Regions from separate parts of the Aureibacillus halotolerans genome, predicted to be linked through region 2. Evidence: a T-box and tRNA genes for the amino acid it is inferred to sense, from the RefSeq annotation. Region 2 holds a T-box; the other regions hold tRNA genes.

Region 1 (10,424 bases), on a different contig from region 2:
CAGTTTGTCTCAACGTTTTTATTACGTTGGCATTTTCCGCTCGACTTCCTCCAGCTTGTACTGATCGATTCGATAGACCTTGTCGCACAACAGCTCAATATCATTTTCCTGATGGCTCGTCATAATAATGGTTTTCCCTTGGGCCTTTAAATCCAGCAGCAATTGCCGTACTGACGTGACACTGTCTTTGTCCAAAGCATTAAAGGGCTCGTCCAGAATTAGCACTTGCTGGTCTTCCATAATAGCCTGGGCTAACGCCAATTTTTGCTTCATGCCAAGTGAATAGTTTTTTACTTTCTGCTTTGCCTCCGGCTGCAATCCGACTCTCTTCATTGTCTTCACAATGTCCTCATCCGTAATCTTATCCTGAATGGCGGCCAGCCTTTGCAAGTTTGCAAACCCCGTTTTTCCTGCAATGTAGCCAGGACGGTCAATGATGATGCCAAAGTTGTCCGGAAACCCGTGGGCTTTGCTTCTATATGTAGGATCAATCGTAATCGTCCCCTGATCCGGTTGAATAAACCCACAAATCATTTTAAAGAATACCGACTTCCCCGAACCATTTGGACCAATGATTCCGTGGATTTCACCATGATTGAATTCAGCTGAAGCGCCTTCAAACAATGTGACGCCTCTAAATTTTTTATACACAGACTTTACTTCGATAATATTCATAAGGCAAAAACTCCCTTCTAAATCGACTTCGCTTTCTTGAACACAAGGATCAAAAACACGATTTCTATGATAATGAAAGCCACTAACACACCGCTAATCGTGAACACACCGAACCAAGCACTTGTCACATACCCCATCGAACTTAAGGCAAACGGCAGGAATTGGTGCGTATTTATCGCTGGCAAACCAAGCAAAAACATGACAGCGAAAGACCCTAACAACAGGACATCACTTCTCCAAATCCAGAAAACGATAAAGGCAATCAGGGCATAATTTACAAATTGCAACAGTCCGTTTATAAAGTGATGATACAGAATGATCGTGGTTGGCACATCTTCAACACCAGCGCCAAGCGGCAGCCCCCGAAGGAGACCCCCCACATAAAACAGCAAAGCTAAAGCGACCAACCAGACCAGCCCCAGCAAGGTGATGTTTCCAAGCTGGTGAAGGAACCAATGTAAAAAAGACTTGGAACGAATCAAGATATAAAACATTTGACCATACTGAATCCGCTCAAAATAATGGAGGAATAGATAAACCAGTCCAAGATGAACAATCATGTAAAACAAATACCGCATCACAAGAATGCCCTGTGGGAAGACACCATTAATTGCCGTATGAAGGGAGGCGATGATCGTATCGGACTCCCCAAAAAGCACAAAGTTCGCCGCCCCAACAAGGCAGATCGACACATAAACGATGAATGGAAGATTCATTCGCCCTAGGTTTTTATTCAATACGCTTCATCCTCAAATACAGGTAGGCAAACCCAAGAAGAACCACCGAGAAAAGCAGATACATCGCAAACGGCACCCAAACTGCCGGGAACGACTGGAGAGTATACGAAAGTACAAAATAGCTCGTTACCTTTGCAAAGGGCAAGTCGCCAGGCACCATCTTGTAGGACACAATACCACCGATGAAAATGAGAACACTCCCGAATAGCAAAACCAACCGTTTGTGTGAAAATAAGAGAAATAGCGAATACAAGAGGAGTTGAATAACGATCAGGTATCCGCCCGCTAAACCCATCTCCAAAAGAACTCCAAGCCAAGGAGAGATCCCACTTTCATAAACAGGCTGCGTATAAGCAATGAGGTGACCAGACGGACTTTTTGTGAACGCACTCCAGTCACTTTCCCAAGGAATGCCTGTAGTCATGGCGACAGCCGCAAGCAGCAGCAATACATAAAATACAATCAATTGGCCGATCCGTTTAGCCAACGTAAACCATACCCAATGCATCGGGCTTTTAAAACGAATCAATACAACCGGGTCCCAGTCCTGTAGTATCATCCGGCTGGAATGAAAAATCCAGAAGGGGGATATTAAATAAAGCACTAAAAACGGGCTTCCCAAACAAGCCATTAAAACATCCCATTGATTTGAATGAAGGCCTTTGTACTGCGCCAGGTCCATCACAAACATTCGCTGATCCCACGCACAAAGCAACAAGACAACAGCGACGAAAAACCACATCCAGACGTTATATGAACGAAAGCAATGCCGTGAAAACCTCATAGAAAATTATCCAAGGTTCTGAATTTCAATCGCACGTATAAGCTGAGAGCAAGACAGATGATAACTAATGCCCCCAAAGGAATGAAAGCTGTCCAAATTTCCTGTTGAGTAAAGCCGTAAGGGAAAACCGAAAAAGAGAATCGATAAGGTTGCAGCGTTGGGTTTCCGAAAAAAAACACTTGCGCAAGATACGCCAAGTAAGGAATAGTTAAAGCGACATAGGACCTGTTCATAACAAGAAGGAGCAGGAACCCAAAACTGGACCAAACCGCCGCGTTGACACCGACCCATGTGGAGTAAAGCACCCCGTAAATAAAATCACCGTAAACAAGCAACTGCGTAAAGGTATGGCGTTCTAATCTGTCTTTTTCCATTTCTGCAACAGTCATATCTGGATTAAAATATTCCGTAAGTCCAAAGAAAGGATCAATATAAAAGGCATAAAGAAAGGTGATAAACACATACAGAAAAAAAACAGCGAACGTTAGCATAAAATTCACCAAGAACTTCGATATGATCGTTTTTCCCAAGGCCATTCGAGTTCTAGTGTAAAAAATAAAGCGATGGTTGAGTTCCGCAGAAAACTTCCCCAAATAGATAAATACAGCAAGCAATGGGAACGTCATGGGCAGTAAATTCTCTAAAAAAAACGTAAAAAGGCTTAGTGAATTAGTAAAGGAATAGCTTGCTTTCTGGCTTGCGTAAAATAGATAGAATAAACAAAACGCGAATACTATAAAAAGGATGCGTTTTCGATGTAACGATTCTTTTAGTTCCTTTACTACGGAATGACGATAGGACATAAAACCAACTCCTTTCTTCATCATTAACGACAGGGACCGACTATTTCTCATTTTGAAATAGTCAATAACGTAATTTCTTGTTGAGAGAATAGAAGAAGAAAGAAATCGTTCATTAAAGACCCTAGTGCTTATGTAGACGTTATTAAGACAATTATAGTTTATCATGGGAAATTTTTCTTTATTTTCGTTATGGATTTTTAAAAATTACGAAAAAACAAGAAAGACCAACTCGTGTATTTTCTTTAGTTTGTACTTATGTGCTTCAGTTATCATATTCACTTCAATGCACATAAAAAAAGACCTATATAGGTCTCGAAAAGAGATATCATCTCACAATCTCACCAGAGGAAGAAAAGCATAGAAAACTTAGGCTATCTACCCTTCAACGATCTTTGCTTTCAGACAAATAAAAAAAGACCCTCAAAGGTCTAGTTAGGTAAAAAAGTGGCTCGAGACGGAATCGAACCGCCGACACGAGGATTTTCAGTCCTCTGCTCTACCGACTGAGCTATCGAGCCATATACGCAAAAAAAAATAAAATGGCGGTCCCGACCGGGATCGAACCGGCGATCTCCTGCGTGACAGGCAGGCATGTTAACCGCTACACCACGGGACCTTGTATAAAATTGTAAGAATTTTGCGTATCCTCAAACGTTTATGTATGTAAAGAAATAGTGCACATATTGCTAATGTTGACTTGTCAAGATGATGATCAACGTAGTGGTGCAAACTTGATTTAATTGCACTCTTCAAGTACTACAACATTGACTTGGCGAAGAAGTGTTTCAACGCAGATGCGTCAATTTTAAATTGGTTGCACTCTACGAGTACTACAGTATTGACTTATCAGGGATGTTGCTCGATGTAGATGCGTCAATTATTTTGGTTGCGGGGGAAGGATTTGAACCTTCGACCTTCGGGTTATGAGCCCGACGAGCTACCAGACTGCTCCACCCCGCGACGATTTTTATATGAGCCATGGAGGATTCGAACCTCCGACCCTCTGATTAAAAGTCAGATGCTCTACCGGCTGAGCTAATGGCTCCTCTCAACAACGACAATAATAATATTATCATAAACGAGAGGGAACATGCAAGCTTTTTTTATAAAAAAGGGGGAAGGAAGGGAAAATTTATTGGATGTTTTCCCTTCCTGACTATAGTCTTCCCCTTTATGGCATCGCGTAAACGCTTCGTACCGTGTTGGTTTGGTTGCGATCTGGTCCTACAGAAAAGATCGACAACGGAATACCTGTCAACTGAGAAATACGCTCAATGTAATGGCGCGCATTCAATGGCAGCTCATTTAACGAACGGCAGCCTGTAATATCTTCCGTCCACCCTGGCAACTCTTCGTACACAGGCTCGCATTGCGCCAGCACGTTCAGGCTTGCTGGAAATTCTTCCATCACTTTGCCTTGGTACGTGTAAGACGTACAGATTTTTAGTGTTTCGATGCCTGTGAGGACGTCAATCGAATTCAAAGACAGGTCCGTAATGCCGCTCACTCGACGTGCGTGGCGCACGACAACCGAATCAAACCAGCCGACACGGCGTGGTCTACCCGTTGTAGTGCCATACTCATTACCTGTTTCACGAATTTGATCACCAATCTCATCCGTTAATTCTGTTGGAAACGGACCGTCTCCCACACGAGTGGTGTATGCCTTTGAAACACCAACCACGTGTTGAATTTTTGACGGACCCACACCAGAACCGATGGTGACACCGCCAGCAATTGGATTGGATGACGTCACAAATGGGTAGGTGCCCTGATCGATATCGAGCATGACCCCTTGTGCCCCTTCGAACAGTACGCGTCGACCTTCGTCAAGACCCTTGTTCAACACAACAGATGTGTCCGTCACAAAATGGGCGAACTGTTGTCCATACGCATAATACTCATCAAGGATCTCATCAAGTGTAAAGCCGCTCGTTTCATACATTTTCTCAAATAAGCGATTTTTATGAGCAAGGTTTTGCTCCAGCTTTTTGCGGAACTCGTCCTTGTCTAGTAAGTCTGCGATGCGGATGCCGATCCGTGCCGCTTTGTCCATATATGCCGGACCAATGCCTTTTTTCGTCGTCCCAATTTTATTGGCGCCCTTTTGTTCTTCCTCAAGCTCATCAAGCTTTAAGTGGTAAGGCAAAATGACATGGGCACGATTGCTGATCCGTAGTTTTTCCACGGACACGTTGTGGCCTTTTAAGTAGTCTAATTCTTCAACAAGTGCTTTCGGATCGATAACCATACCGTTTCCGAGGACGCACGTTTTATCTGCGTAAAAAATGCCAGAAGGAATCAAATGAAGCTTGTATTTATTGCCATCAAATACGATCGTATGCCCTGCGTTGTTACCACCTTGATAACGAGCCACAAGCTCCGCATTCTCTGACAAATAGTCTGTGATTTTCCCTTTGCCTTCATCGCCCCACTGTGTTCCTACGACCACGACTGATGACATGAAAAGCACCTCCGCTAATTTTCGCAATTTCGTTCTTTGCTATGTTTAAAAGTACGCATTTTCACATGTAACCGTAGATGATTGTATCAGTAACCACAGGGAAAGTCAATGAGAAGACGAACGATTATAACATCAATTCCATTTTATGTTCGTCTATTGAGAAGAACGGCTACCATTCATTTAAACCCTTGAGCAAAACAAAACGCAACGCTTTGTTTTCGCGTTGCGCTAATATGTTCACCAAGTTGGCCAGAGTGAGGCACTGACCTCCTTTTCAACTTAACCCACGACGATATGATCATGCACCAGGCGGCATGTCATGTTCATTATGCCGTGTCTCTAGGTTAACGAACTTATTGTATTCCTTCACAAACGCAAGCTCAACAGTACCTACAGGGCCGTTCCGTTGTTTGGCGATAATAATCTCAATAATGTTTTGGCTTTCGGATTCTTTATCATAGTAATCGTCCCGATACAAAAACGAGACGATATCGGCATCCTGCTCAATACTCCCGGATTCCCGAATGTCAGACATCATTGGACGTTTGTCCTGGCGTGATTCAACACCACGGGAGAGCTGTGATAGCGCAATAACAGGAACTTCAAGCTCACGGGCGAGTGCTTTTAAAGAACGTGAAATCTCGGAAACCTCTTGCTGGCGGTTTTCGCCGCCATTTCGTGAGGAGCCCGCAATGAGCTGTAGGTAGTCAATCAAGATCATACCAATGCCATGCTCCATCTTTAGACGGCGGCATTTAGCACGTATGTCATTGACTCTTATCCCCGGCGTATCATCGATGTAAATGCCTGCGTTAGAGAGGCTGCCCATCGCCATCGTCAGCTTTTGCCAGTCATCAGACGTTAGTTTGCCCGTTCTGAGCCGCTGGGCGTCAATGTTGCCCTCCGCACAGAGCATCCGCATGACGAGCTGTTCGGCGCCCATCTCCAAGCTAAAAATCGCGACATTTTCATTCGCATGAATGGCGACATTTTGAGCGATGTTCAAGGCAAATGCTGTCTTACCTACGGATGGGCGGGCAGCTACAATAATCAAGTCATTGCGTTGAAAACCGGCTGTCATGCGATCCAATTCCGAAAAGCCGGAGGCAATGCCTGTAATGTCACCTTGCCGATTATGAAGCATTTCAATGTTGTCATACGTATCCACTAGGACGTCTTTAATTTCCTTGAAGTTCCCAGAGTTTTTTCGTTGCGAAATCGCCATGATGTTTTTTTCAGCATTGGAAAGAACGTTTTGCACTTCATCGTCTCGTGAGTAGCCATCCTCTGCAATGTCGGTGGCTGTACGAATCAATCGACGCAGGATCGATTTCTCCTCGACGATACGCGCGTAATACTCAATGTTCGCTGCGGTTGGGGCGGAGTCAGCGAGCTGTGTTAAATAGGAAACGCCGCCGATTTCCTCTAGTATTTTGTGGTCGGCGAGCTCTGACGTAACAGTAACCAAATCGACAGGCTCATTTTTTTCTGCTAGCGACATCATCGTATGAAAGATACGCTGGTGAGACGTTTTGTAGAAATCCTCTGGCATGACAAGCTCTGAGGCGGTGGTCATCGATGCTGGATCTAAAAACACAGCCCCGAGCACTGCCTGCTCCGCTTCCGTATTTTGCGGCGGCAGCCGCCCTTCCATCATGTCACTCATCTGTTCTCCACCCCTTTTTCTTACAACAATATCGTTCGCTCTACTAAAAAAACCCCCGCTGCACATTAATGAGGAGCGGGGGTGGTTGTTGGCTTACGCTTCTTTCACATGCACCTTCAGTGTTGCCGTGACGTCCGGGTGCAGCTTCACTGGAACCTTCGTATACCCTAAGGAACGAATCGGCTGATCCAGTTCAATTTTGCGTTTATCCACCTTGAGGTTATGAGCTTTTTTCAACTCATCAGCGATTTGTTTGCTTGTGATTGAACCAAACAAACGACCGCCTTCCCCTGCCTTCGTCTGCAAGGAGACTTCAAGCTTTTCAACCTCATCCTTCAATGCTTTCGCATCTTCAAGCTCTTCGTTTTCTAGTTCTTGTATTTTTTTCTTTTGCTGCTGCAATGATTTCATGTTAGCAGTCGTTGCTTCTACTGCATACCCATTTTTCAAAAGGAAATTTCTAGCATAGCCATCAGAAACGTTTTTTGTCTCGCCTTTCGTTCCTTTTCCTTTCACGTCCTGTGTAAAGATAACCTTCATTCTTCGTCTCCCCCTTCAAGATATTCATCAATGACCTTTCGGAGTCGGGCAATGGCTTCATCCACCGTGCCCCCCTCAAATTGAGCGGCTGCATTCGATAAATGACCGCCTCCCCCGAGCGATTCCATGATCAACTGCACATTGATGTCTCCGAGAGATCTTGCACTAACGCTTATTTTACCATCTTCTCGTCGGCAAATCACAAACGACGCCGTCACTTCATTCATCGCCAGCAATGTGTCTGCTGCTTGAGCGATGAGCACTTGATCAACGCCCTCTTCCATGTCGCCTCGCGCAATGGCGATGCCGTCACGGTAAATGTCCGCATTAGAGATCAGCTGTGCCCGTTGCACAAAGTGATCAATGTCTTCCTTGAGAAACTTTTGAACGAGCACAGTATCTGCCCCTTTGGAACGCAGGTAGGATGCCGCATCAAACGTCCGCGCACCGGTTCGTAGCGTAAAGCTTTTTGTATCTACGATAATGCCTGCAAGCAATGCCGTCGCCTCAAGCATACTGACCTCAAGTCCTTTTGGCTGATACTCAAGCAATTCGGTGACCAACTCTGCCGTCGAGGAGGCATAAGGCTCCATATACACGAGCACAGCATCATTAATAAAATCCTCACCGCGACGATGGTGATCAATAACAACCACATGATCGGTTTTGCTGATGAGCCTTTCATCAATGACCATGGACGGCTTATTTGTATCAACAATCACAAGCAACGTGTTACGTGTCACAGCTTCCATCGCCTGCTCCGGCGTGATGAAGTGCTGCCAAAGGCGATCATTTTCCTTCACCTCTGCCATGAGGCGGCGGACGCCGGTGTCCAATTCATTTGGATTTAGCACGATGCGCCCTTTTTTATCATTCGCTTGAGCGATTTTCAGCACACCGAGAGACGCGCCGACTGCATCCATATCGGGGTATCGATGCCCCATAATAAACACTTGGTCACTGGATAACACAAGCTCCCGTAACGCATGCGAAATGACGCGCGCACGTACCCTTGTACGTTTTTCGATCGGGTTGGTTTTGCCTCCGTAAAAACGTACTTTTCCGTTGGTTTGCTTAATAGCGACTTGATCGCCGCCACGCCCGAGTGCAAGATCAAGGCTCGATTGGGCCAGAAACCCAAGCTCAGGGTATGGGGCTTCACCACTCCCAACGGCAATCGATAGCGTGAGAGGGATGTTTTGCTTAGACGTCAAATGGCGTATGTCGTCGAGAATTGTAAACTTTTCTTTTTCCAAAGTTCTCAAGATGCGGCGATTCAAAACGGCAAAGAAACGATCAGCGGCCACCTTCTTCAAGTAAATGCCGTGATCAATGGCCCATTGATTCATCGCTGAGGTTACCTGGCTATTAATGTTGCTTTTTAATTGATCGTCCATGCCCTGAGTGACTTCCTCATAGTTGTCGAGGTAAATTAGCCCAAACGCAATTTGTTCATCCTTGAACTGCTTTTCTAGCTCGTGCTGCTCTGTAATATCAAAGAAATACAGGAGTCGTTCATCCGATTTAAAGTAGATGCGAAACGTACGACCGTGTAACGTGACCGTCTCAATCGACGCCTCCTCTTTAAGTAACGGAATCAACGCAGGAGAAATGTCATTTAAGGACAGGCCTGGCAAGCTTTCCTTTTTCAGAAACGAAGCCAGGTGCTGGTTTGCCCAATCAATTTCATAACGCTCATTAAACAAGAGAATTCCGAGTGGAAGCTCTTGCAACACCTCGCCTCCCACCTTTTTCACACGGTGAGAGAGATTGGACACGTATGTGGTTAATTGTTTTTGCTGACGATTCTCTGCAATAAACGCAAACACCGCCGCTCCCGCCCAAAGGAGTAAACACACGATGCCTGTGACCGGCTCATGCCATACAAGCAGGAGACCAGCAATGAGCCCTAAGGCAAGTAGTACAAGCATCTGCGGTGGATATTTCTTTCGGGCGTCAAAGTTCGGCATGCAAGGTCCTCCTTTTTTTAATTACTTTCCTGATTTCAATCGGCTGCGAAGCTGAAAAATCAAATCAAAAACGCCAATAAAACGAATCAGGAAAAGTGTGATAAACGAGAACAACAGCGACACGATCGTCACGATAATAGGAATGGCTTTCGAGTACCCTTTCACGCGGCAGAAATAAAAAATAAACGAAAATCCCTGTATCGCCATCAATACGAGCAATACAGCAAATATATTCAACAACATGACGGAAAAGGCGCTGTCGTCGTTAATAAACATCGTTAGCAGCGACACGATAATATAAAAGATCGCGTACCCTTTAGGAAACTGCCAGTTACGAAAGGGCTCCCAAGCTCTAGGCTTTTCAGGCGATGTGGTCTTGAGCACAGACAGCGTAAGGATTGTCGTCAACCAACCGAGCATGGCACACGAGCCTGCCACTAAGGTGGGCATCAATTGTCTCATCTCTTCAAATCCGGCTCGCAAAACGTCCGCTTGCTCCTGAGCAAAATCATCTCCAAGCGATTGGAACGTTTGCTGAGACATGGCAAGGGTTTGTTCCATATTGGCTTCATAGAGCGCATTGACATCCATTTGAAAAACAAATGTTAAGGTCAATACCGTTGCTATAGACATAGCGACATAAATCAGAGCACTGTAAGCCCAGATGAAAAACGGGCTCTTTTTGCTCATGACCCAATGGCCAATGCCAACGCCAAGAACCACGGCAGGGATGGCAAACAATCCGACATACACATACACAAGACTACTTGCGACAATCGCAATGA
Region 2 (10,424 bases):
ATTCTCGACACGTTGTCATTAATGGGGGGCGACGGTCATGACCTTTCGTCAATTCGCGTTTAACAATGTGCTCCGCAACAAGCGTATTTACGCAGCCTATTTTTTAAGCAGTTTGTTCACGGTGATGGTGTTTTTCACGTTTGCTATATTTGCCTTTCACCCTTCGCTCGCTGCTGAGAACATTTCACATGCTCAAACTGGAATGACTGTTTCTGGTGGAATCATTTATGTGTTTTCGTTCTTCTTCGTGCTTTACTCTATGGGTTCGTTTTTACAGAGTCGAAAAAAAGAATTTGGCCTGCTCGTTATGCAGGGGATGTCCTTGAGGCAAGTCCGTTCTATGGTGTTTCTTGAAAATATGCTGATTGGCTTCCTTGCAACTGTTGGAGGAATTGGCTTAGGTCTGCTGTTCGCGAAAGGTATTTTATTGACAGCTGAAACCGTCATAACAATAAAGACAGCACTGCCCTTTTATTTTCCGAGAGAGGCCATTGTAGTGACACTGCTTTCCTTTCTTTTGCTGTTCCTTGTCATTTCGTTTTCAATTACCCTTCTGCTTCGAAAAAGCAAGTTGCAACGTATGATCAAAGGTGATGTGCAATCGAAGGGAGAGCCAAAAGCATCAGTTTTTCTAGCTACCCTCGCCGTCCTTTTGCTTGCTGGTGGATATGTCGTTTCCGTCAATGTGCAAGGTGCCGTTGTGGTGTTGGCGCTCTTACCTGTTGTTCTTGTTGTGACCATAGGAACCTATTTATTTTTTACACAAGCCAGTGTCTTTTTGGTTCGCCTGTTAAAGCGTAGGAAATCGTTGTTTTGGAAAAAAACAACTATGCTTCTGTTTTCAGACTTGGCCTTTCGTATGAAGGACAATGCGCGGACTTTTTTCCTAGTCTCGATTATCTCAACAGTCGCTTTCTCTGCCATCGGCACACTATATGGCTTGCAGTCTTTGCTTTTAGGTGGAATTGAAGAGGATAACCCCTATACGTTTAATTATAAAGTGAACGGCGATATCAACAGCCCAACTGAGGATAATAACCTTGACCTGATTAAGAAAACTTTAGACAGATACAATATTCAAACAGAATCTGCATATGCACAATTGAATTATTATGAGCTAGATCTCAATAGGGCGATATTAATCATCCCGTTATCCGTGTACAATGAATTTGCTCAGCTTTCAGGACAATCACCTTTAACACTAGGTACAAACAAGGTGACGGTCGTAACGTATTATGACTCTCCGTCTCAAGGCATGCTTAGGTTTGCAGAGGATGATCTAGTGTCAAAGGTACAAGCATCAGTAATAGAACTGACCAACGGACAATCGCTCATGCCCGGTGATGAAACGGTCATTGCCTCTAAGGTGATTCCTGAAACGAATCCGTATTTTGTCGTTTCAGATGAGGCGTTTCAGCACCTTCCAACCCCTGTGCAGAGCAATGCGACGTATGTATGGAATACGACTGACGCTAAGAAACAGGATGTTATCCAAGTCGGTGGTGAGCTGAAAGAAAAGGTAGGACCACTAGATTTTGCTGCCGTCGACTATGAATTGTACGCCTTAGGCCAAACCTTTGGTCCCATATTGTTCGTAGGCTTGTTCATCGGCATTGTCTTTTTCGTTTCTGCTGGCAGCTTTCTGTACTTTAGACTATATACAGATCTGGACAGCGATAAAGAAAAGTTTAAGGCAATCGCAAAAATCGGCCTTACAAACAAGGAATTGAATAAAGTCATTACACGGCAAACGGCGATTCTTTTTTTTGCGCCCATTGCTGTTGCCCTCATTCATGGGGCGGTCGCCCTAACAGCGATGGCTAATGGATTTAAAGCGAATTTAACAGTGCAATCGGGAACAGTCCTTGTAGCTTTTCTTGTGATTCAAGTGATTTATTTTCTTATTGTCCGCTACTTGTATACGAGGCAAATTCAAGCTGCAGTGTAACAATGATTAAACCCCAGGGCGGAGATGCTTTGGGGTTATTGCTCATTTCTAAACTTTGTGTAATCACAATGTGTGAACATGGTTGTCTTGCTTATTCATAAGCAAAAAAAACGCTTTTTTGACTTGTATATGTCATACTACAAGTGAAAAATTGAGCGACGAAGGAGCGGTTAGCATGCAAAATGTAACGCTGAATAATGGTGTGTCGATGCCACAATTAGGTTTTGGTGTTTGGCAAGTCGAAGATGATAAAGCGACTTCCGCAGTTTCTAAAGCGCTGGAGGTAGGCTATACATCGATTGATACAGCGATGATTTATAAAAATGAAGTAGGGGTAGGTAAGGCGATTAAGCAATCTGATATTCCAAGAGAAAAGCTATTCATTACAACAAAGGTATGGAACAGTGATCAAGGCTATGACCAAACTCTTGAAGCTTTTGATGCCAGTCTTGAACGTCTAGGCTTGGAGTACATTGACTTATATTTGATTCATTGGCCTACGCCAAAATATGACAACTATGTGGATACATACAAGGCATTAGAAAAGCTCTATAAAGATGGCAGAGTAAAAGCCATTGGTGTCTGTAACTTTGAGATTGAGCACTTGCAGCGTTTGCTAGACGAGTGCGATGTTACTCCAGTTCTGAATCAGGTGGAGTGCCATCCTGGTCTTGTACAGAAAGAGCTAAAGGAATTTTGTGCGAAGCATAATATTTTCATTGAGGCATGGAGTCCCCTTGCTCAAGGTGGGGATATTCTAAGAGATGAAAAGCTTAAAGAGATTGCAGATCGCCATGGCAAAACCAATGCACAGGTCGTTCTTCGTTGGCATCTGCAAAACAATTCCATTGTGATTCCGAAATCCGTCACACCGTCCCGAATTGAAGAAAATTTTGATGTGTTTAATTTTGAATTGACCTCTGAGGAAATGGCATTTATTGATGGTTACGACAGCGGCGATCGAAAAGGCGCTGCGCCTAACGAGATGCACGCACGATAATAGTCAAGAAAAAATGCGGTAACGACTTGCAACGTTACCGCATTTTTTTTGTATACTTAAAAGGACGTGAATGAGGGGGAAGGGTAAGATGAGCATGTATTTAGCTGATCAAGTAAAAGGTGCAGCAACGGGAATGATCTTTATGGCTGTATTTTCGGTCCTTTGGGCATATACGGGAACGTTAGGGCTGCAAGGGTGGGGTGAACCATGGGTCTTCCTCTTGTCGATGATGATAAGTATCCTGCTTATGGTTGGCGGCATTTATTTAATGAAATCCTCAAAAAAGTTGACACGAAAAACAGAAGATAAAACTTCGCGGGGAGACCAGCTTACCACGCAGCGAGTATTTAATTTGGTCTTTGCCTTAGAGGGCGTTGCTATTTTTATCGTCGCCTTTATGCTAAATCAATTTAACCTAGCTGAACATATTCCCGCGAGTATTGCAATCATTGTTGGTGTTCATTTCATACCGTTAGCTTTTTTATTTCGCTTAAAGCTCTATCACTGGGCTGGTGGGGCTCTTTGTTTACTCGGTCTCATCTCATTAACAGTGGCCCCAAATGAAATCGTTGTTTTTGACCATTCCATATGGCTTGCTTGGATCATTGCCAGTTTCGGATCGGCAGTTGTACTTTGGGGTATAGGGGGAACCATCTGGGTTACAACGAAAAAAGCGATATAATGATGTTTAGTGCAAATGGGAACGTCCTCTTTATGACATAATACTGAAGAAATCCTTTCAAGGAAGTGTACGCATGAATATTAAATGGCTTGAATTGTTTTGTTACATTGTTGAAGAAGGAAGCATAAGCAGTGCGGGACGACGAGCCTTTATTTCGCAGCCCTCTGTGACAAAAAATATACGCTCCTTAGAAGATGTATATGGCATTTTGTTATTTCAACGTGAGAAAAATAGCTTAACGCTGACGGACGCTGGGGAGTTACTGTACCCTCATGCCAAAGCGATGCTCGCCGAATACCAAAATTCAGTAGAGGCGATTGGGCACTTAAAGGATGCATCTTTTTCCCGCTTGAATATTGGCGCCTCCTTTACACTTGGTGAGTACGTTCTGCCGCCTGTGATCCAAGCCTATCAAGATGTACACACCCATGATCGCGTACAGCTTGCGATCTATAACACGCCCACCATTTTACAAATGCTGGACATGCAGACGATTGATATGGCATTTGTTGAAGGGGAAGTTGAGAGTAAATCATTTCACGCCGAAGCGATCGCGTACGACGAAGTCATTCTTATTGTCGATCCTAAGCATCCTTGGGCAAATCAACACCATGTTTTTGCGCGCGACTTGCTTGGACATGCCTATGTGTCTAGAGAAGAGACCTCGCACACGAGACGGATGGTGGAGGAACATCTGGCTAAAAAGATTCAAACGAAAGAGCTTAACCGCTGCTTGGCTTTAAGCACAACACAGGCGGTGAAAAATGCCGTACAGTCAGGTCTTGGCTTTGGTTTTGTGTCCGCTGCAACCGTTCAACATGAACTGAAGCATGGTCTGTTAGTGCAAGTGGACCTGGCAGATGTGAAATTGACGAGACCGTTTTGGTGTGTGACGAAGCCAATGCGGTTTGAAAAGCCATCGGCTGCTGCATTTTTACAGCTGACGAAAAAACTGATTGATTCCGGATCACATAGATAAGTTACATATACTAACTATACCAATGAGTTCTGTGAAGTTGCTTCAAATTGGAACTTCATATGTGGATAGGGATATATTATGGTTCAAGCCTCACGCCCTTGCATCAATCGAATCTATAGCGTATACTACGAATACTTTATATCGAAAAGCATTGACGAGGAAAAGTAAAAGAAGGGTATATCTACCAGAGAGCTTCGGAAGCTGAAAAGAAGCGATATCTCCCCCTTTGAACAATGGCCTCTAAGCTTCAGACCTGAACTCTTTTTTTCGGATAGTAGGGTTTGACGGGATCGGTCGCCGTTATCATGACCAACGTATCAAGCAATGAATGGCGGCGTACGTGTTGAGGCAGGTATTGAATTACCTGTGAACAAAGGTGGTACCACGAGCGGAAAACCCTCGTCCTTTATCGTTAAACAACGATAGCGGACGAGGGTTTTTTATTTTACCAAAAGGAAAGGCGTGGTTGAAATGACGGTGTTTATTGGAGGGGCGTGGCCATATGCCAATGGTTCATTACACATAGGGCATGTGGCGAGTCTTTTGCCAGGTGATGTGCTTGCAAGGTTTTTTCGACAATGTGGGGAGGAGGTGCTGTATGTTTCAGGGTCTGATTGTAATGGAACTCCAATTTCAATTCGTGCACGACAAGAAGGCGTCAGTACGACGGAAATTGCTGATCGTTTTCACGAAGAATTTTCCACTACGTTCGCAACGCTTGGATTTTCGTATGATGTCTACTCGAGAACCGATTGTGAGCAACATCATGTCGTTGTGCAGGAGCTTTTTAAGGAACTGTATGACAATGGGTGGATTTATGAAAAGGAGACTGAACAAACGTACTGCATCAATTGTGCGCAATTCCTCCCAGATCGTTATGTTGAAGGGCAATGTCCTTCATGTGGACGTCAGGCGCGAGGTGATCAATGCGACTTTTGTGCAACTATTTTAGATCCCCTAGACTTGCTGCAAAAAACATGCAAGCTGTGTGGAGATGTCCCAGAAACTAGGAAAACAACCCATCTTTATTTGGCATTAAGTCAATGGCAACGGGCACTTGAAACATTTGTAGAAACAGCTGCAAATGAAAAACGTTGGCGTGACAATGCGATCCAGCTATCAAAGCGTTACCTTCATGAGTCACTCCGGGACCGAGCCGTGTCTCGTGATCTTCCGAATGGGGTGCCAGTGCCGATTGAAGGGTTCACTACTAAGAAAATCTACGTCTGGATTGAAGCTGTTGCTGGCTATTTGTCTGCCAGTCTGAAATGGGAAAAAACAAGCGGGCAAAGTGCGTTGCCTTTTTGGTCAGAGGGGGCAAAGGCATATTATGTTCATGGAAAAGACAATATTCCTTTTCATACAATCATTTGGCCAGCCTTATTGATGGGAACAAATCGTGGAGATCATCCTACCCATATCATCTCAAGTGAGTATATGACGCTTGAAAAAAAGAAACTGTCCACGAGTCAAAATTGGGCCGTGTGGGTTAAAGAGACGTTGGAACGCTATGAACCAGATTCATTACGGTATTATTTGCTCATGAACGCACCGGAGCAACGTGATGCTGATTTTTCTTGGCGGGAGTTTATTTATAGTCACAATAGTGAGCTATTAGGAGCCTATGGGAACTTTGTCAATCGAACATTGATATTCATTGAAAAATCCTATCCAGAGGGATTGCAGCACTGCCAGGTGGGAAACGGGACGCTTGAGCGAATTACAGAGTTGTACTCACAAGTAGGGGATTGTCTGGAAGCTGGGCACTGTAAAAAAGCGATCGAACTGATTTTTCATGCGATCCGTGATTGCAATGTTTATTTTGATCGTCGGGAACCTTGGATTCAGGTACGCAAAGAGCCTACGGACGCCGAATGCACGTTGGCGACCTGCCTTGTTTGGATCGCCAACTTTGCCCAACTCCTTGCGCCGTTTCTGCCTTTTTCAAGTGAGAAAGTGAAACAGCTGCTCGGCTTACAAGAATTCAACTGGTTCGTCATTCGCCATGTTCCGAGGCTTGAATTGTCGCCAGAACCGCTCTTCTCAAGAATTGATCTTACCCGAATTGATGAAGAACGGGTGCGGCTGGAGAAGAGGAAACTCTAACTTAATGCTTGAAGAACTGATAAAATGAACATGTTGTTTACTGAAGGAGGTTACGTTTTGGATGTCCCTGTTGTTTTATCTTTTCTTGGTGTCGCCATACTAGTCACCCTGGCGCCAGGACCAGATAATTTGTTTGTGCTCGCTCAGAGCATGACGTATGGAAAAAGGGCAGGTTTCGCTACATCGCTCGGCTTATGTACGGGTCTTCTTGGTCATACGGCAGCAGCGGCACTAGGCATTTCTGCGATTGTGTACCAGTCCGCCTTTGCTTTTCAAGTCGTCAAATGGGCAGGCGCTTTGTATTTGTTGTATCTCGCTTGGCGAGCTTTCGCTGAGCGTCATGAGGAACAGGGAGCGGACAAATTGAAGAACCAAAGCTCTTATGCTTTGTATCGAAAGGGTATTGTCATGAATGTGTTGAACCCTAAAGTGTCCCTCTACTTTCTCGCGCTGTTGCCGCAATTTGTGTCTGTTGAGCAGGGCTCGGTTCCATTACAGATGATGGTCCTCGGTGGATTGTTTATTCTTCAAGCCATTGTTGTTTTCACCGTTTTGTCTATGTTTGCCGGTACTCTTGGAACGACACTGCAACGTCATCCGCGGATTGTTCATGCGATGCAACTGACAAAGGCAGGATTGTTTGTTATTCTTGGTGTTCGCATGGCGTTTTTGACAAAATAGCAGTAAAAGGTTCACTCAAGTTTTTATTTCCGCTAAAATTGGTTTGTATGGTACACTTTTGTACAAGCAAACCTATACATATAAGGAGTGAAGCACGTCAATGAAAACATTAGTGTTTGGTCATAAAAATCCGGATACCGATACAATTACTTCAGCAATTGTATATGCGTCTCTGAAGCAACAAATGGGCTTGGATGCTGAGGCCATTCGCCTTGGGGAAGTCAACGGAGAGACAGCTTACGCATTAGAGTACTTTAATGTAGAAGCTCCTCGTTTCGTTGAACGTGTAGCTGAGGAGGCAAAGGATGTCATCCTTGTCGACCATAATGAGCCACTCCAAAGTGCAAATGATATCGATCAAGTGCGCATTGTTGAAGTGGTTGACCATCATCGCATTTCTGGCTTTCAAACCGCAGAGCCCCTTTATTATCGTGCCGAACCGGTAGGCTGTACAGCGACGATTTTAAACAAGTTGTTTAAGGAGCATGGGGTTGAAGTCTCTAAAGTCAATGCTGGATTAATGCTCTCGGCCATTATTTCTGACTCACTATTGTTCCAATCTCCAACGTGTACAGAGGAGGACAAGGCAGCGGCAGCTGAGCTTGCGGCCATTGCGGAAGTGGACGTCAATGAATATGGTCTCGCCATGCTTAAGGCCGGTGCATCCTTGGCTGGAAAAACAGCGAAAGAGCTCATCTCCATTGATGCGAAGGAATTTTCAATGGGTGTGCATCGTGTAGAAATTGCCCAGATTAACACGGTTGATGTCCAGGAAGTGCTTGCGTTGAGATCTGAATTGCTGGCAGAAATGACAACGTCCGTCAGTGAGAAGAACCTCGATCTCTTTTTGCTTGTGATTACTGACATTATTAAGAGTGATTCGACAGGCCTCGTACTTGGATTATCCGAAGATAAAGCAGCCAAAGCCTTTGAACAAAACATCATTGATCAAGTCATTCCATTGCCTGGTGTTGTATCACGGAAAAAGCAAGTCGTCCCTGTGCTTACAGAAGTACTCGGATAATGAAAAAGAGCGACCAGTGAAAAATTCACTGGTCGTTTCAGCCTGTTTTTTAAAACACTCAATCGGGATACGTTTCTTGCAAAAAGGCGATAGACTGATTAATAAGTTCAATGAGGGCAGTTTCGTCAATGTCCGCTAGTTTATTGATATACACACAGGCCTTACCAGCTTTGTGTTTGCCGAGCTTTGCCAATAAAGCTTCACGTTGTTCATCGCCTGTGGCAAAGTAGAGACTAAAATTTGTTTTGCGTGGTGAAAAACCGACTAGGGGAGCATCGCCTTCGTGACCAGAAGCGTACGTATAATGATAGGAACCAAAGCCTATAATGCTTGGACCCCACATTTTTGCAGGGTGGCCAGAGACTTCTGTGAACAAATCCAATAATTGATAAGCATCGGTTTTTTTCGCAGAACGCTCAATCTGCTCAAGAAATTCTATTACACTACCATCCGTTTGTTTCGTCTTTTGCTCATCCATCCTTTCATCCCTCTCCTTTAAAAACCTACGTTTATAACACTATTTAACAAAAATTCACGATGCCTTGCAAATGATCATTGTACCATTTGGATTGCATATGGCTATCCAAGGTGATTTAAAGTCAACGAAATAAAAACACCGATCGCAGTAAAAAAGCCGACAACAGGTCCGCCTTCCTTATACGCTTCTGGCATCATTGTAGAGGCGACCATAGCGATAATGCCACCACCAGCGAAGGCGCTCATTCCCGCCTTAATGTCATTGGTTGCATGCACGAGCAACGAGGCGCCTGCAAGCGAGCTTAAAGCTGAGACTAGCAATACAGAGGTCCACATCATTAAAATATGCTTCCTTGCAAAGCCGCTTTTTTGAAGTCCTTCAGTACTTGAAAGACCTTCAGGAAAATTGCTTATAAAAATGGCAATCACAAGTGAGAGGCTTACGCTGTGGCGTTCCATTAAGCTGAGACCAATCATGGCCGATTCAGGTAAGGCATCCATTATCGTACCGAAGAAAATGGCAAGGCCAGCACCGCCAGCTTGCTTCATTCCGCGAGAGGAATGCTTCCGTTTTTCGCCACCTTTTTTCGTCACAAGATAATCAAAAAGCGTGAATATCACGGCACCCGAAAAAAAGCCAATGGAAATAACGACAATATTGCTGATCTGTAGCGAATCCTCTAGCAACTCGTATAATGTTGCGCCAATCAAAGCTCCTGTGCCCAGTGCCATAATGTACGCAATCAGCTGTTTAGGAATGGAAAAAAACAAGACTGCCAAAGCGCCCAGCAAGGTTGCCGAACCAGCGATGCCTCCCCATAAAACTGCACTCCACATGATTCATCCCTACTTTCTTACATGACTTTATGTAGTGTGCCTCGAACGCATGGAGTTACTCTAACGGCCAATCAAAAAAACCCCGCGTCCTGTGAAGAGCGACAGGACACGGCAGTCTCCTTTTATTCGAACGCGCTAGGATCCATATACATGAGTTCCCAAAGGTGACCGTCCAAGTCTTCAAAACCCCAGCCGTACATAAAGCCATGATCCTGAACTTCATTTGGTGTCGTTGCCCCGGCTGCAACAGCTTTATTGACTAATTCGTCAACTGCTTCACGACTCGTTGCGGACAAGCAAAGAATCGCTTCAGTACCTTTGGACGCGTCAACGATGTCTTTTTTAGTAAAATCTTTGAAGCGTGCTTCCTCAAGAAGCATGACAAAAATATGTTCGCTAATGACCATGCATCCTGTATTTTCATTAGAAAATTGTGGATTGAATTCAAATCCTAATGCGGTAAAAAACGTCGTCGTACGTTTAATGTCTTTTACAGGTAAATTGACAAAGATTTGTCCAGCAGTTAACGTTGACATTTTTCGTCCACCTCTTCGTATGAGTTAGTGTATAAAGCTTACGTTCAATGTACCACGAAAACACAATCACCGTTTCTTATTTCTTGCTAAAGACAGAAGCCTGTACACCCACCATAGACCAGCTAGGAAAACGATGAAAAAGCTTGCGTAAAGA
Region 3 (10,424 bases), on a different contig from region 2:
GTCTTGCTTTGGCACTTTCCCTTTTGGCTCTGTTTGTGCTCCCGCTGATTCTCGGTGCTGCAGGTATTATCATCGGTTTCATCTCTCGCAGACGAGGCGCTGGTGCAATGGCTCTATGGGCTATTGGTTTAGGTGTTGTTGCTGTGCTCATTAGTTTGTTTTTTGCACCGTTCATATAGAGCTTATGACAAACGTTTGCTTTCGTCGGTGCTTTGTCTCATCTGACGCTCATTGCCTACAATGCGGTAATGAGCGCCTTCCAAGTGCCTCAAAAGCCGTGAGCAAAGTCTTGTTTGAACATTAAAAAGCTTGACACATAGTGTCAAGCTTTTAATGTTTCTTCTTTTTTTGCTTCTTCTTTTAATCGATGTGCTTCAGCTAAAATATCAATTTCTTTTTTAAGCTCCTCAACCATTTGGTCCTCGGGTACTTTACGGACCGTTTCACCATGGCGGAAGAGAAGGCCTTCACCACGTGCTCCAGCAATGCCGATGTCAGCCTCACGTGCTTCACCTGGACCATTTACTGCACAGCCTAATACAGCAACTTTAATTGGGGCTTTAATTTTTGAAATGTACTCTTCAACCTCGTTAGCGATTGAGATTAAGTCGATTTCGATTCGCCCGCACGTTGGACATGAAATTAATGTCGCAGCGTTTGATGCAAGTCCAAAGCTCTTTAAAAGTTCTCTTGCCACTTTTACCTCTTCTACGGGATCCGCAGACAAGGAAACGCGCAGCGTATTTCCGATTCCTTTGCTAAGAAGGATGCCTAAGCCAGCAGCGCTCTTTACAGTTCCAGAAAATAAGGTTCCTGATTCAGTGATGCCTAAATGCAATGGGTAATCAAAGGCCTTAGCTGCTTTTTCATAGGCTTCGACAGCGAGGCCCACATCAGAAGCTTTCATGGACACAATGATGTCATGGAAATCAAGGTCCTCTAGAATTTTAATGTGATGCAATGCACTTTCGACCATCCCATCGGCGGTAGGGTAACCGTACTTTTCAAGAATCCCCCGTTCAAGCGAACCTGCATTTACTCCAATTCGGATGGGGATGTTTTTTTCTTTAGCTGCGTTTACCACAAGCTCCACTTTGTCGCGTTTTCCGATATTTCCTGGGTTGATTCGGATTTTATCTGCGCCGCCTTCAATTGCTTTCAACGCCAATTTGTAATTAAAATGGATGTCGACAACTAGCGGAATATTGATTTGTTTTTTAATATCAGCGATGGCATTTGCTGCTCTTTCATCAGGGCAAGCAACGCGAACAATCTGACATCCAGCCTCTTCCAAACGATGAATTTCTGCGACAGTGGCTTCGACATCATGTGTTTTTGTTGTCGTCATGCTTTGAATGAAAAGTTCATTTGAACCACCAATCGTTACATTTCCTACCTTAACAGGTCTCGTATTTTTACGATGAACTAATTCGCTCATTGTATCATCTCTCCTCTATTAAACCATCCGTATCACGAACAGTCTCCCAACTAATCTCATTGTAACAAGACCAATTTTAAAAAGACAAGAAAAAGTACCTAATTCCTAAAAAGTACTTCATTATTGATTGTATAATGGAAACCGATAGACTTCACCAGCTTCAATTGTGTTCACGGGTGACTGGTTTAAGGCGATAAAGTCCTCTGAAATTTGTTCAATGGGCACTGGTATTTGATTGTCATGCAGACTTTCGATAATCCCGAGAACGGTATCACCAGGTTTAACCATATGTTCTATATAAGTGTTGTTTTCTTCAGAACGCGTACTTGGGAGTAACTCGTCTTGTTGGAGGACATCAACGGTTTCCCAGTTGCCAACAGATTGTGTGCTTGGTATTGTCCCGCTTCGAAAGTCATAAACAATGGCATAGATGATCGCAAAGCTCAACACAACGACGATAAATTGTTTCATTTCGCTTCATCCTCTTTTCGTGATCTCTACCATCACTATATGGTAGAAGAGGACAAGGTATGTCATAATGTAAAAGGAACGCAAAATAGTCCAGATTTAGTGAAACTTTATCAACTTTAATTCGTATACTAAAGTAGAGGGAACGTTTTATAAATAGAAGGACTTATACACGTAACTGAAAGGTGGTGAAGACAATGCTCCTGGATTATGTGTTTATTGGGATGGCAGTTATCCTTTTTGCGACGATGTTTATTTTAGGAGAAATCCTCGTTAAAACACGCGGTATTTTAGGTGCAATTGGTCTTTTGTTGATGCTGCTTTACTTTAGCTACCATGTGTCAGGGGGAGCGCTCGTCTGGATGGTTGCCATTTATATTATTGGCATCGCTCTTATATTAATTGACGGAAAGCTTCTCAATGACGGGACATTAGCCATTATCGGCACACTTATGATGATCGTTGCCATTGCTGTGCCTTCTCCATCATTAACCTATGGTGTCGCAGTAACCATTGGTATGATGATTGGTGTCGCAGGCGCATTATTTCTTCTTAAAGTTTTTCCAAAGCGGAATGTATGGTCTAAGCTCGCACTCAAAGATCGTTTGACGAGTGAAGCCGGCTATAATTCAATAAATCTGTCTTATAAAGAACTCGTTGGAAAAGAAGGAATGACGATGACTGACTTTCGCCCCATTGGCACGGTTCGCATTAACGAGACCGACTATAGTGCAGTGTCTTCTGGACAATGGATCAAGCAACAGACAACAGTGAATGTTGTTGCTGTGGATGGGACGAAAATAGTCGTGAAGCCTCAAACGGAAGAATCAATAATTCAGGAATAAGTTAAAGCTGCCTGTCAGTTGGTTATACACGGCTGACAGGCAGCTTTTTTATGGCGAGAAACATCATAGATATCGTTACGAATACGCCACCTAGCCCAAAAAGGGGTTGTCCTATGACGCTGCCAATAAGGTAAAGAAACGTTCCTAAGGGCAATGTAAAGGCGCTCATCGACCATGCTTGTGTATAAGAGCTGCGTTTTTTCTTCATAACGGTGGAGAAAAGCTGGCTGGATAAAGCGAGTCCACTCGATGCGAGCACTAGGAACATAAAACAAAGAACAAAGGTGATTACAAAACTAGCAACATACAGTAAGACGATATTTTCTTGGACAAAACGCAGTGCATTCTGACCGTCTTCTTCAGTGAAAATGCGTTGAGGAAAGGTTGAATAATCCACCGACATTGACAGATACTCAGAATGAATTGTAAATTGGGTAGAATCAAGAAACAATGCTGGTGTTATTGAATCTTCTGATGGCGATGACCGTTTGACAAGACTATTGTCAGGGGCTGAAAAATCTTCGAGAAACCCGTCAACGCTTTTCCAGCGGATGCTTTCTGAAGATAACGCATGAGAAACGTCATTTACCCATGCTGATAAGGAAAATGATAAAATACTGCCGTAAAGAAGGGCGAACAAAGCAGAGAGCGTGAGTAATAAACGAAGCGCGTTTCCAATGCCCCGAACCCGCATTGCGGCAATAAAGGCAGGCGACGTAACGCTTTTTCGTAGTTGAAAGAACAAACGTTTCATGAATGGATCTCCTCAAGGTTCACATACTTTTTTATCTATAGTTCATTTTACGCACGACATGACACAACATCAAGCATAGAAACAAGATATCATTATAGAAGCGAGGTGGCACCGTTTTTTAAGGCAGTTATATAAAAAACGGACGGATATTGGATATTGTCGGTTGGATTCTAATTTCAATTTTATTTCTATTAGGGTATCTCAGTTTCATCTACCCGGTACTCCCAGGCATTCTCTTTGTGATCGCAGGCCTATTTCTTTATGGATTTTGGTTTTCTTTTGCGCCGTTTGGCATTGTTTATTGGGTGCTACAGGCAAGTATAGTTGCCTTGATTTTTTTAGCAGATTGGGCGGCCACTTATTTTGGAGTGAAAAAATGGGGAGGGTCGAAAGCAGCAATTAATGGAAGCTTAATTGGCATGCTTATTGGTCCATTCGTCATCCCGGCTGTTGGACTGTTTGTGGGTCCGTTTGCTGGTGCAGTTATTGGGGAGCTTATTGTGCATAGAGGTCCTTTTTTGAAGGCATTAAAAATTGGGGTAGGTTCATTGCTAGGATTTATCGCAGGATCACTTGCCAAATTCGTTCTGCAAACCATCATGATTGTCCTGCTTTTTGTTTGGATTTTTATATAGAAAAAGATTGCAACACGAAAACAAGCATGGTATATTGTTCTAGTGATCCTTTAAAAAAGGGTTGACTTGAGAGATTATTACTTGTATAATTTCTAATGTCTTTTCATTGTGGCGGTGTAGCTCAGCTGGCTAGAGCGTACGGTTCATACCCGTGAGGTCGGGGGTTCGATCCCCTCCGCCGCTATGCTTTTATATGTAACTGGACCCTTAGCTCAGCTGGTTAGAGCCATCGGCTCATAACCGATCGGTCGCAGGTTCGAGTCCTGCAGGGTCCACCAGTTGTACGGAGGAATACCCAAGTCTGGCTGAAGGGATCGGTCTTGAAAACCGACAGGCGGGTCAAACCGCGCGGGGGTTCGAATCCCTCTTCCTCCTCCATAATTTATATGGCACATGAATCAAGCCTCTTGAAGGCTTTTTTTATTTGTGTTAAATCATATAAGAAACTCGTGCTAGACGGAATTGATTAAAGCTAGAATGGTTCGTCTTATTTTAAAGATCGTCTTTTAGTAACTAAGTGGATCTCTACGCTTTTAATAACTAGAGGATCCCTCTTCAATTCAATTCAAATCAAATCATAAAAAATGAATGGGTCATTAAAAGCAGCCACTAGCGAGGACTCCTACGGCAAAAAAATCACGACGAAGCTTTTTGAGTCGATGATGCACTTGTGCACTTTAGGGTGAAAGCGAGCGTATGGCAGCTTTTATAAAAAGTAGGACTAGTCGAACGAGTCGCTTGTCGCTACAATAAACGTAAGCGATTACAATTAAGGAGGGTTTTTATGAATCATCGTGTCATTGTTGTTGGGTGTGGTGGGATGGCAAACAAATGGGTAGACTATGCCATCGAGAGAACCAATGTGTCGATTGTAGCTCTTGTCGATGTGTTTATCGAGAATGCAATCAAAATGCGAGACGCACACAATTTGGATGTTCCGGTGTTTGAATCACTCACAGATGCCATTGCACAAACAGAAGCAACACTTGTTTTTGATGTAACCATTCCTGCTAGTCATAAGGATGTTAGTTCAGAAGCAATGAGAATGAACTTAAACGTCTTTGGTGAAAAGCCAATGGCTGAGTCATTTGAAGATGCAAACAGTGTCTTAGCATTATCGGCAAAACAGAAGCAGACGTATTCAGTAATGCAAAATCGCCGCTATGATAAGCATATTCGTGGCTTACAGAAGGCTCTTGATCAACAGCTTATTGGACCTGTAGGAGCTGTACACGCTGACTTTTTTCTAGGTCCACACTTTGGTGGGTTCAGGGAAGCGATGCTGCATCCTTTAATTATTGATATGGCGATTCATACGTTCGATCAGGCACGCTTGATTTGTAACGCTGACCCTGTGTCTGTTTACTGTCACGAGTTTAACACGCCAGGATCGTGGTATGACGGGAATGCTTCTGCCGTTTGTATTTTTGAGATGGATAATGGCATTGTCTTTACATATCGAGGTTCGTGGAGCTCAATTGGTGCAGGGACATCGTGGCAATCGGAGTGGCGGATTCAAGGTTCAAAAGGAACTGCCTTATGGAATGGGGAGAAAGAGCTTTTTGCCGACGTTAAACAATTGAAGGAAAATAAGGAGGGGGACTTCCTTGATGAGATCGTTCATGTGCCTATTCAAGCAGATGTGTCACGACGAGAAGGGCATGAAGGGTGTTTAGATGAAATGTTTCAGGCGTTAGAAGAAGGGCGTCTAGCGGAGACCGACTGTACCTCTAATATTAAAAGCATGGCCATGGTTTTTGGGGCGATAAAAAGTGCTAAAGAAGGTAAGAAGGTATTGTTGACAGGAACCCACTTAGAAGTATAACAATTTTCTGCTTGTAGGATGAAGGTAGAAAATCACTAAATTTGTAAAACCTTTTGTGTTGAACGCATTTAGAAAAGGAATTCGACTACAAAACGGTGAACTAGTAAATGGAACCGCTTTTATAGGGAACGATGTCGTATCTAAGCGGAGATTACTCAACCACTCATCAAAAGGGGATGAAAAACATTGAAATTAGGCGTATTTAGTGTTTTGTTTCAGGACAAACCGTTGGAAGAGGCACTCGACATCATTGCCAAAAATGGACTGGATGCCGTGGAAATTGGTACAGGTGGGTATCCAGGAAATGCTCATTGCAACCCTGCAGAGCTTTTGGCAGATGCCAGTAAGCTCGATGCGTTCAAACAAGCTGTTGAAAGCCGTGGGCTAGAAATTAGTGCCTTAAGCTGTCATGGAAATCCTCTGCATCCAACAAAAGAAACAGCTGACAAATTTCATCAGGATTTTCATGATACCGTTTTACTCGCAGAACGCCTAGGTGTTAAAAATGTGATTACCTTTTCAGGTTGCCCTGGAGAGTCAGAGCATTCTAAATACCCAGTGTGGGTGACCGCTGCTTGGCCAGAAGATCATCCTGAGGTTCTGAAGTGGCAATGGGAAGAAAAAGTGATTCCGTATTGGAAGGAGCAGAATGAATTTTTGAAAGCGCATAACGTTCAAGTTGCGATTGAAGCGCATCCTGGTTTCGTTGTGTACAATACAGAAACGGCTCTACGTCTACGTGAAGAGTGCGGCGCTCAGATTGGTGTTAACCTCGATCCGAGTCATTTGTTCTGGCAGCAGATGGATCCAGTTGTGGCGATAAAAGCACTTGCAAAAGAAGATGCACTTTTTTACTTTCATGCGAAGGATACAGGCATTGATGCACAAAACACTGCGGCAAATGGCGTATTAGATACAAAAAACTATGGTCAAGAACTTGAACGATCATGGATTTTTAGAACAATAGGCTTTGGGCAAGGCGAAGAAAAATGGCGGGAGATTGTCTCGGCTCTTCAGCTAGTTGGCTATGACGGCTACTTAAGCATTGAACATGAGGACAGCTTAATGTCTGTCCAAGAAGGGTTTGAAAAAGCGGCTGCGACTTTGCAACGCATGATTACGAAGGAAAAAGTAGGCGAAATCTGGTGGGCATAACCAAATGAAAAAACAGGGAAGAAAAATCGGGAATCCCGATGTTTTTTCTTTGCACTTCACGGGTATATTTGGTACTGTTGATGTAGTGACAGGCTGATAATCGTTTTCAGCTGCAAACTACATACATTCTTAAAGGAGGAATTTGCAATGGCTTATGAACTGCCGGAATTACCATATGCATACGACGCACTCGAACCACACATCGATAAAGAAACGATGAACATTCACCACACGAAGCACCATAACACGTACGTCACAAAACTTAATGATGCCGTTAAAGGAAACGCGGATCTTGAGAACAAAGACGTGTTTGAGTTGGTTGCACAATTGAATGATGTCCCAGAAAACATCCGCACAGCGGTAAGAAACAATGGCGGTGGTCATGCAAATCACACATTTTTCTGGAATAGCCTTTCTCCTAATGGTGGCGGGGAACCTACTGGTGATTTGAAAGCAGCTATCGACAGTAAATTTGGTAGCTTCGATGCGTTTAAAGATGAGTTCACGACTGCAGCAACTGGTCGTTTTGGCTCTGGTTGGGCATGGCTCGTCGTAAATAACGGCGCCATCGAGATCACAAGCACTCCAAATCAGGATTCTCCACTTACAGACGGTGCGACGCCAGTTATTGGCCTAGACGTTTGGGAGCACGCCTACTACTTGAAATATCAAAATCGTCGCCCAGATTACATCTCGGCGTATTGGAATGTCGTTGATTGGGATAAAGCGAATAAAATTTACAACGACGCAAAATAATAATTTGTAAAAATGGGGCAGCCCTTAAAGTCATCTAAGTGACTTTAAGGGCTGCCTTTTTGCTTGTCGTTTTGTGCATATCTCCCTTGCTTCAGGATCATGCTAAGAAAAGCATGCAAAGGAGAGGCTACGATGAAGACATTATTACGTAATATGACGGGCAATACAGGTGGTAGTCAACGGGCGTTGTTATTGCTCATTAGTATTGGAGGGCTTTACGCGTTATCCATTGCACTATCAAATACCTTTGTAAACATTTATCTTTGGAAGCAATCAGGAAACTATACGGACCTGGCCATTTACAACCTTGCTCAAGTCATTTTACAGCCACTCACTTTCCTTTTTGCTGGTCGTTTAGCAAAAAAAGTAGATCGAGTGCTTGTTTTACGCATTGGTGTGATTTTCTTGGCGCTCTTTTATTTAGCCGTATTAATGGTAGGGGGGGCATCCTCTCAATATTTAGTGCTTTTGGGCAGCTTGCTCGGGATTGGGTTTGGGTTTTACTGGTTAGCGTTTAACGTGCTGACATTTGAAATCACCGAACCAGACACACGTGATTTTTTTAACGGTTTTCTAGGCTTTATCTCCTCGTTCTCCGGGATGGTAGGTCCCTTGGCAGCTGGGTATATAATTGCTAGTATGGAGCAATTTACAGGATATACAACAATCTTTACGACCTCGCTCATCCTTTTTGCAGGAGCTGTGGCGCTCAGTTTCTTGTTACTTCCTAGACCTGCTAGTGGACGCTACGAATGGAAACGGATCTGGACCGAGCAAACATATAATAAGGATTGGAAACGAATATTAAACGCCCATTTTTTCCAAGGGCTCAGAGAAGGAACATTTATATTTGCGATTACACTATGGGTGTTTATTGCAACGCAAAGTGAGCTGGCCATCGGTACCTTTAGCCTTGTGCACTCGTCTGTAGCGCTCTGTTTCTATTATATAGCCGCGCGATATATTCCACCCACAAGGAGGAAGCTTGCTATTTTAGTGGCTGGAGCGATGATGTATGCCAGCGTATTATTGCTCATGTTCACATTGAAATTCCCTCTCTTGATGATCTATGCAGTTTGTACAGGAATTGCTTACCCTGTCGTCATGGTGCCCTTTGCATCTCTCACCTATGATGTCATTGGTCGAGGCTGGCGTGCAGCAGATATGCGCGTAGAATATGTCGTTATCAAAGAGCTTTTTTTAAATGCCGGTCGCGCCGTTTCCATCCTCATGTTCATAGTAGCTGTGACGGCGTTCTCTCCAACAGTTTCACTTCCTGTGTTAATTGGTGTCATAGGCTCCGGCCATTTTCTCATCTATTTTTGCATACGACGGATCCATACGGTGACACCAACACGTGACGATGACAAAAAAGCTGTGTCCGATTCTTGGCGAATGCAAGAAAATAATGCAGACCCACGTTAACATTCTTTCGCTCTCGTAAAAATTCATGTAAAATGGACTTAGAAGTTGTAGCGAGAGGGAGCGTTATGTGTGGCAGATACAGTAAAGAAACGAAAGAAAAAACGGAAACAGCTATCCTTTCGATTAAACATCTTATTTTTTGTTATATTTTTGCTGTTTTCGGTATTAATCTTACGGCTTGGTGTGCTTCAAATTGTGCATGGGGAAGAGTACGAACGCAGTTTAAATCGAACTGTAAATACGACCGTGAATACGCCAGTTCCTAGAGGAAAAATATACGATAGCAATTACAATGTGCTTGTGAACAATAAGCCGCTTTATGCTATTACCTATACAAGAGACAAAAACACTAGCAATGAGCAGCTTTTAGAACTGGCAAAAAAATTGTCAACGCTAATTGAAAAGCCGGATGAAGACGTAAATCTCCGTGACGAAAAGGACTATTGGATCATTACGAGACCGGAGAAAGCTAGAGAAAAAATTGCCACTGAAATTGAGGCAGGGGAGCTTGAAGCAGGAGACCTTTACCAACTTCAGTTGGAGCGTATTACAGCTGAAGATCTTGCCTCCATTAATGGGCAAGAGCGTGAGGTGATGGCCATCTATCGTGAGCTTGCAGGTGGATATGATCTTGTGCCACAGAACATAAAGATTGAGGACGTAAAAAAAGAAGAATATGCTCGTGTCAGTGAACATTTGGCTGAGCTACCGGGCATTCATACGACAGTCAACTGGGAGCGGAATTATACACAGGATGGGATGTTACGGAGTGTTATTGGCAGTGTGTCCAGTTCGGAAACAGGATTACCTAGAGAACAGCTTGACTATTATTTGGCACGCGGCTACAGTCGAAACGACCGTGTCGGAACAAGCTATTTAGAGGCACAATATGAAGATGTCCTTCAAGGACAGAAAAAGCAAGTAGTGAATACACTTGAAGATGGTGAAGTTGTCGCTACAAAAGTAGTGACAGAGGGAAAACGCGGCAAGGACCTTGTTTTGTCCATTAGATCTCAACTACAAAAAGAAGTGGAACAGATTGTTGAGGAAGAAATGCTTCAATCTAAACAAGGTCCACATGGGTCTAGTCAGTATGCCAATGAGGTGTATGCAACAATGCTGA

The links. A T-box is a leader RNA that pairs with one kind of tRNA and senses whether it is charged. The one in region 2 lies ahead of metG (methionine--tRNA ligase), so its partner is inferred to be a tRNA-Met.
Region 1: it encodes a tRNA-Met, which carries the amino acid that the T-box ahead of metG (methionine--tRNA ligase) is inferred to sense. The anticodon was not compared.
Region 3: it encodes a tRNA-Met, which carries the amino acid that the T-box ahead of metG (methionine--tRNA ligase) is inferred to sense. The anticodon was not compared.

The regions. Positions count from the first base shown of each region.
Region 1 is NZ_SNYJ01000010.1:112,519-122,942, reverse strand. It holds gene EV213_RS12840 (ATP-binding cassette domain-containing protein) at 22-675, opposite strand; gene EV213_RS12835 (hypothetical protein) at 693-1,412, opposite strand; gene EV213_RS12830 (hypothetical protein) at 1,405-2,196, opposite strand; gene EV213_RS20985 (hypothetical protein) at 2,193-2,687, opposite strand; tRNA gene EV213_RS12820 (tRNA-Phe) at 3,445-3,517, opposite strand; tRNA gene EV213_RS12815 (tRNA-Asp) at 3,540-3,615, opposite strand; tRNA gene EV213_RS12810 (tRNA-Met) at 3,883-3,959, opposite strand; tRNA gene EV213_RS12805 (tRNA-Lys) at 3,972-4,044, opposite strand; gene EV213_RS12800 (adenylosuccinate synthase) at 4,171-5,463, opposite strand; gene dnaB (replicative DNA helicase) at 5,762-7,129, opposite strand; gene rplI (50S ribosomal protein L9) at 7,223-7,669, opposite strand; gene EV213_RS12785 (DHH family phosphoesterase) at 7,666-9,639, opposite strand; gene EV213_RS12780 (DUF2232 domain-containing protein) at 9,661-10,424, opposite strand, start outside.
Region 2 is NZ_SNYJ01000001.1:58,294-68,717, reverse strand. It holds gene EV213_RS00330 (ABC transporter ATP-binding protein) at 1-63, shown strand, start outside; gene EV213_RS00325 (FtsX-like permease family protein) at 38-1,948, shown strand; gene EV213_RS00320 (aldo/keto reductase) at 2,124-2,948, shown strand; gene EV213_RS00315 (DUF7010 family protein) at 3,037-3,630, shown strand; gene EV213_RS00310 (LysR family transcriptional regulator) at 3,704-4,609, shown strand; T-box leader at 4,752-5,019, shown strand; gene metG (methionine--tRNA ligase) at 5,081-6,715, shown strand; gene EV213_RS00300 (LysE family translocator) at 6,773-7,396, shown strand; gene EV213_RS00295 (manganese-dependent inorganic pyrophosphatase) at 7,497-8,420, shown strand; gene EV213_RS00290 (DUF1801 domain-containing protein) at 8,479-8,898, opposite strand; gene EV213_RS00285 (ZIP family metal transporter) at 9,000-9,734, opposite strand; gene EV213_RS00280 (VOC family protein) at 9,857-10,270, opposite strand; gene EV213_RS00275 (hypothetical protein) at 10,337-10,424, opposite strand, start outside.
Region 3 is NZ_SNYJ01000003.1:263,756-274,179, reverse strand. It holds gene EV213_RS05885 (DUF4190 domain-containing protein) at 1-179, shown strand, start outside; gene ispG (flavodoxin-dependent (E)-4-hydroxy-3-methylbut-2-enyl-diphosphate synthase) at 323-1,438, opposite strand; gene EV213_RS05875 (hypothetical protein) at 1,559-1,909, opposite strand; gene EV213_RS05870 (NfeD family protein) at 2,104-2,751, shown strand; gene EV213_RS05865 (DUF1189 family protein) at 2,774-3,505, opposite strand; gene EV213_RS05860 (DUF456 domain-containing protein) at 3,655-4,140, shown strand; tRNA gene EV213_RS05855 (tRNA-Met) at 4,251-4,324, shown strand; tRNA gene EV213_RS05850 (tRNA-Ile) at 4,342-4,418, shown strand; tRNA gene EV213_RS05845 (tRNA-Ser) at 4,426-4,518, shown strand; gene EV213_RS05840 (Gfo/Idh/MocA family protein) at 4,925-5,965, shown strand; gene EV213_RS05835 (sugar phosphate isomerase/epimerase family protein) at 6,152-7,120, shown strand; gene EV213_RS05830 (superoxide dismutase) at 7,268-7,876, shown strand; gene EV213_RS05825 (MFS transporter) at 8,009-9,301, shown strand; gene EV213_RS05820 (peptidoglycan D,D-transpeptidase FtsI family protein) at 9,371-10,424, shown strand, end outside.